2 regions of the Shewanella psychrotolerans genome follow, and region 1 is predicted to be linked to the other one. Evidence: predicted binding sites of a transcription regulator. Region 1 holds the regulator's gene; the other holds the start of a gene.
The links. The regulator FliA, encoded in region 1, starts transcription of late flagellar genes. The targets are predictions, from matches to a motif close to CTAAAGNTNNNNNNNNNNNNGCCGATA.
Positions count from the first base shown of each region.

Region 2: the regulator FliA is predicted to act here: its motif matches at 2,098-2,124, upstream of pomA (flagellar motor protein PomA).

Region 1 covers NZ_CP080419.1:2,913,144-2,916,304, forward strand. The annotation lists gene K0I62_RS12885 (chemotaxis protein CheA) at 1-315, opposite strand, end outside; gene K0I62_RS12890 (protein phosphatase CheZ) at 331-1,068, opposite strand; gene cheY (chemotaxis response regulator CheY) at 1,082-1,465, opposite strand; gene K0I62_RS12900 (RNA polymerase sigma factor FliA) at 1,508-2,227, opposite strand; gene K0I62_RS12905 (MinD/ParA family protein) at 2,220-3,101, opposite strand; gene flhF (flagellar biosynthesis GTPase FlhF) at 3,106-3,161, opposite strand, start outside.
Region 2 covers NZ_CP080419.1:3,086,777-3,089,937, forward strand. The annotation lists gene K0I62_RS13685 (flagellar motor protein MotB) at 139-1,083, opposite strand; gene pomA (flagellar motor protein PomA) at 1,088-1,855, opposite strand; gene xseB (exodeoxyribonuclease VII small subunit) at 2,254-2,493, shown strand; gene ispA ((2E,6E)-farnesyl diphosphate synthase) at 2,494-3,161, shown strand, end outside.

The DNA of each region.
Region 1 (3,161 bases):
TTCGGCAAACATTGAATTAATCGCATCAACCGCTTGTAAAATAATATCCATAAGCTCTGCCGTAACGCTTCGCTTACCGGTTCGCAAAAGGTCAAACGTGTTCTCTGCCTCATGGCAGACATCAACCATAGGGCTAAGGCTTAGGAAGCCGGCACCACCTTTTACGGTATGGAAACCACGAAAAATGGCATTGAGCAGTTCAGTATCATCTGGATTATTTTCCAGCATAACAAGCTGTTCAGATAAGAGTTCGAGTATTTCACCCGCCTCAATCAAAAAGTCCTGCAGTATCTCTTCATCAACATCAAAGGACATTAATATGACTCCTACTTAGAAACCCAGACTCGACAGTAAGTCATCGACTTCATCTTGTCCCGTCACGACATCATCACGCAATTCTGCGTTCATAATAGGACCTTCTGCTTCTACGTTTTTGTTTTTATTAACGGGCTTTTCTGATGCGGGTTGCTCACCAAACACCGTTAACATAGAAACTAAATTATTCTCAACCTCACGCACTAACTCAATGACTCGACGGATCATCTGCCCGGTAAGATCTTGGAAATCTTGTGCTAACAATATGTTATTTAACAATTCTCTTAAGCGGTTTGAATCCGATTCACTTCGTTCAATAAATTGCTGCACATCATGACAAAGGGTTTTGAACTCATGAAGTTCAAGATCTCGCTTCATTAGTCTTTCCCAAGATGGCTTAACGGCTTTTACATTCTGAGTTAAGGCATCTGCAAGGGGCAGAGACTCTTCTACAGCATCCATCGTCTTATTAGCTGCTTGTTCTGTCATGTCGATAACATAATTTAGACGTTCTTTCGCGTCTGGAATCTCACTATTTGCGAGTTCGACCAGACGGTCATCAACCTGAAAATCCACAATAGCGCTATGAAGTTGACGCGTTAAACGCCCTACTTCATCAAACAGCTCTTTTTGGATTGGACTAGCTATCTCTTTAATTATCTCATCAGCCTGCGCCTGTTCATTGGCTTCTAGCAACTCAACAAGTTGCTTAGCCTGCGCTAAACTAATCAGCCCTGAAGTATCTGCCTGCATAGCTAAACCTTGATTAACCGAGTCGTTCGAAAATTTTGTCTAACTTCTCTTTCAATGTCGCTGCAGTAAAAGGTTTCACGACATAACCATTAACACCGGCCTGCGCCGCGGCAATGATCTGTTCCCTTTTTGCTTCCGCAGTTACCATCAATACTGGAATATGTTTGAGGTCATCGTCAGCACGAATTGCCTTCAACAAATCAATCCCTTGCATACCGGGCATATTCCAATCGGTAACGACAAAGTCAAAATCACCTTTTTGTAGCATAGGCAATGCCGTCGAACCGTCATCTGCTTCCTGAGTGTTGTTAAAACCCAAGTCTCTTAACAAGTTCTTGATGATACGCCTCATTGTTGAAAAATCGTCAACGACGAGAATCTTCATATTCTTGTCCAAGGTTTCCTCCGCGGAGCTGCTTTTATATTGCTCATGTAATCGTTATATTTGGGTCCAGTGCTTAAGTTTAGCTTTAAGTCTTAGCATTGCCTGACTGAGTATCTGGCTAACACGAGACTCACTAACATCAAGAACCGCACCAATTTCTTTTAAATTTAACGCTTCGTCATAATATAACGACAAAACTAAACCATCTCTTTCTGGTAACAATTTGATGGCTTCAACCAAGGCTGCGTGAAATTGATCTTCAGCTAATGCCTCAAAAGCATCATCTTGATGTCCATCGTCTTGACTAACTACATCGACCGATACACCAAGATCTTCAATTCCAACTACTTTTCCAACTGATACATCATTAAGAATATGATGGTACTCATCGAGTGACATATCAAGTCGATCTGCAATTTCATTATCTTTTGCATCTCGTCCTAGCTCTTGTTCAAGCTCGTCAATGACTTGGGCAACTCGCCTTTGGTTTCGATGAACAGAGCGAGGAACCCAGTCTCCACGCCGAATTTCATCAAGCATGGAGCCTCTAATTCGAATGCCAGCAAAGGTTTCAAACTTAGCTCCTTTACTACCATCAAATTTAGTTGACGCCTCTAACAATCCCATCATACCAGCTTGAATTAAATCATCTAATTGAACAGAAGCTGGCAAACGGGCTAATAAATGGTGAGCAATCCTTTTAACCAACGGTGCATACTGTTCAACGATAGACGTTTTATTATCTAAACAAGTATACGCAGCGGCTTTACTCACTCGCTCGATCCTCTTGATATTCAGGACGTTGCACTAGACGCTCAACAAAGAACTCTAAGTGCCCACCAGGCTGTTGTGGTATGGGCCAACTAATAATCTTATTAGCTAACCCGTGATATGCAATTGATGCAGGCGATTTAGGAAACGCTTCTACTATCAATTTTTGTTTACGAACAGATTTACGAAGATTTTCGTCAAATGGAATCGTCGCTACCAACTCTAACGCTACATCGAGGAAACGATCCGTTACTTTGCTAAGTTTAGCAAATAACTCCATACCTTCCCGCAAACTTCTAACCATATTGGCAACTATTTTAAATCTAAACACGCCGTGTTCTCGACTTAAAATTTTAATTAGCGCATAAGCATCGGTAATAGAGGTAGGCTCATCGCACACGACAATCAACACATCTTGCGCTGCGCGTGAAAAGCTCAACACCATATCTGAAATCCCTGCGGCTGTATCAACGACTAAGATATCAAATTGAGTCCGCATCTCGCTAAAGGCGCGAATAAGGCCAGCGTGTTGCGCTTGCGTCAACTCGACCATCGCTTGCGTGCCTGAAGTCGCAGGAATAATTCCTATTCCTTTAGGACCTCGAACGATAATATCATCGAGATCGGCATCACCGGAAAGAACATGAGACAGATTACGTTCGGCCCTTAAGCCTAACATCACGTCAACATTCGCCAAGCCAAGGTCAGCATCGAGAACAAGCACACGCTTGCCTTTCTCTGCTAACGAGACCGCAGTGTTGATGGATACGCTAGTTTTACCTACGCCACCTTTACCACCCGTTACGGCGATTACTTTTACTTTTTCGTTATATGGTTGATTCATCATACGTAAACCGCTTGCTTGATCCCGACTCATTGTTTTACTCAAATGCGTAGGCCTGCTCATGAGACCTTTCAATATTTCTGATTGGTTGCT
Region 2 (3,161 bases), 170 kb from region 1:
CAGCAATTTTGTTATTATACCAAGGTCAGTATGCAAATGCCTATCGAGCCGCAGTAAAAGATGACAATTTTAGAGATCTTAAACAAAACAGGCCCTCGATGAGGGCCTGTTTTGTTATATCAATCGTTCACTTAAAGGTTACTGGCCAACCAATATCTCATCCGACTCTTTTGCCTTACCTTGCTCAATAGCAATTTCAACCCGGCGATTTCGTGCACGATTATCGGCTGAATCGTTAGGCACCAATGGTGCCGAACTTGCCATTCCAACCACCTTCATACGTGTATCATCAAACCCTTTGACTTTAATCAACTCATGAGCCACAGCAACCGCACGTTTACTCGACAGATCCCAGTTAGAACTATAAAGTTCATTACTGATATTCATATCATCGGTATAACCTGACACTGTCACTATTCCGGGAACATCTTTAAGTAGCTCTCCGACTCGACGCACCACAGGTTTAAACCTAGGCTGCAAGAATCCTGAACCGGATGAAAATGCGCCCTTCTCTCTAATTCGAATAATGATCTGCTGCCCTAAAGACTCGATCTCAATGGCACCATCGACAATCTCTTTGTTAAGCTCTTGAGCCATTTTCTTCACTTGATCATTAATCTGATCTTGAGAGGATGCTTGTTGCTGTTGTGATTGAGATTGCGCTTCGGCGTCGGCTTGCTCTTGCGCGGTAGATGACGCCTCGCCACCTCGTTGCTCACCACGTTGTTGCTGCACTCCACCGGCACTGTCATCTTCACCAGCCTGAACTTCAATAGTGGGCTCGGTCATCTCGTTGGTTTGCTGGTTAATGATCTCTATGGGTGTTGGCTCTGGTTTACCGGGACGAAACTCGAGTGCAATCACCGATGTTCCCTTGGGAATATCTTTTACCTCTACTTTATTTTGCACACCGAAGGCATATTTCATCGAACCGGCAATTTGCTTGAATTTCATCACATCCATTTCAGAAAACGCGAGCAAAAGAACAAAGAAACACATCAGCAGCGACATCAGATCAGCAAAGGTCGCCAACCACATGGGAGCACCTGCGGGTGGACAGTCACACTTCTGCTTCTTAGCCATCTGGCTATTCCCCGTCCGTAGTATCTATCTGGCGTTGTTTTTCAGAAAGGTAGTTCTTCAAGAACCCTTCGATGACCCTTGGGTTTTGGCCATCTTGAATGGCAAGCACCGCATCCATAATAAGGTTGCGGTTGAGCATCTCTTCCCCCATGCGCAAAGTCAATTTATCAGCAATAGGAATGGCAACCATGTTGGCGATAATCGCGCCATACAGGGTTGTTAGTAGCGCAACGGCCATCGATGGTCCGATAGATTTTGGATCATCCATATTCGACAACATGGCAACCAACCCCACAAGCGTACCTATCATTCCCATAGCGGGTGCGACATCACCTAGCGCCCTGAAAATACCAATCCCCGCTTTATGGCGCTCTTCAGTCAGGGCGATATCTTTTTCTAGAGCTTCACGAACCACATCACCATCGTGTCCATCAACCAACATATCGACGGCTTTTTGCATAAAACTATTACTAATTTCAGCTTCTTCTAATGCGAGAAAGCCACCTTTACGCGCGGCATCAGCCATAGTGACTGACTGCTCTATCAGCACATCAGGTTTGTCGATTTTGAACATAAACGCTTTGGCTGCAATTTTTACCGCGCCAAGAAACTGTTTGAGGTTGTATTTCATCATCACCACAAACAAAGAACCTATCATAACGATAAGCACTGAGGGCACATCAATGAAAATGGCGATCCCGCCACTACTAACCATAGCTCCGATAATAAAAGCAAATGCACCAATGAGGCCTATCAGGGTCGCTAAATCCACAACTGTTCCTTATTTATTGTACTGGCTGTTTCTAAAACATCGACTGAGGTGTCTAGGTTTTAATCAGCTTTAAAACATCAAAGATAGGGTTTTGATGATCTTACCCCAAATCCTCCCTAAAGATAGGGTTTGTAGCTAAAGTTGAGCAAAATAAAGTTCTCTAATTGACCTTGATAGGCCTAACCGCACGTATCGCTTTAGGATATAATATCTGACAAAATTGAATATTGTTCTAATTCTGTTATCGGACAGCTTACAAGCAAGTTTAGCTACAAATTCAATTTTTTATAAAAATTCCTCCGTAAATCGTGCTATTGCACAAATATACGACACCCTAATTTGACCCATGAAGTTCACTAAGATACTTTGTGTGTCGCTAATTTCTTGGGAATATTACCGTGGCTAAAAAACCTGAAAACCTGACATTTGAACAATCATTATCGGAATTGGAGCAAATAGTTGCCGCGCTAGAGCAGGGAGATGTTTCTCTGGACGATGCGTTAAAACAGTTTGAACGGGGTATCAACTTAGTCAGAAATAGCCAAGGTAAGTTGGAACAAGCCCAACAAAAAGTGTCTATTCTTACCCAAGAACATGATCAACCAAGTTTGCAACCCTACTTAGCAGAGGGCGAATAATTGCTAACCGAAGCGATAACCCAATATCAGCAGCGGGTCGATAATCAGCTGCGTCTATTTATCAATGCTCAGGACGATACCGAGCCGAAATTAAAAGCGGCAATGGAGCATGGCGCCTTAATCGGTGGCAAACGAATTCGACCTTTTTTGGTTTATGCCATAGGCGAGATGCTTAATGTGCCACTGGAACATCTCGACAGTTGCGCTGCGGCAATAGAATGTATCCATGCTTATTCTCTAATTCATGACGACCTTCCGGCGATGGACGATGATGCACTGCGCCGCGGTAAACCAACCGTACATATCGCCTTTGACGAAGCCACAGCGATTTTAGCTGGCGATGCATTACAAACCTTAGCCTTTGAGATCCTCAGCCAAGAAACGACGGCGTTAACACCAACACAGCAAGTATTAATGATACGCTCACTCGCTAACGCTTCTGGTTACCGAGGCATGTGTGGTGGCCAGGCAATGGATCTTAACGCGACGAACACCCCCATAGATTTAGACACTTTAAAACGCCTACACAGATTAAAAACTGGGGCGTTAATCCGCTGCGCCGTTGAATTACCTATCATTGCCGCTGGCGTCACAGATATAAACAGAGAACTCCTGTTAGAATTTGCTGATGCGGTTGGCTTAGCCTTTCAAGTGCAAGATGACGTACT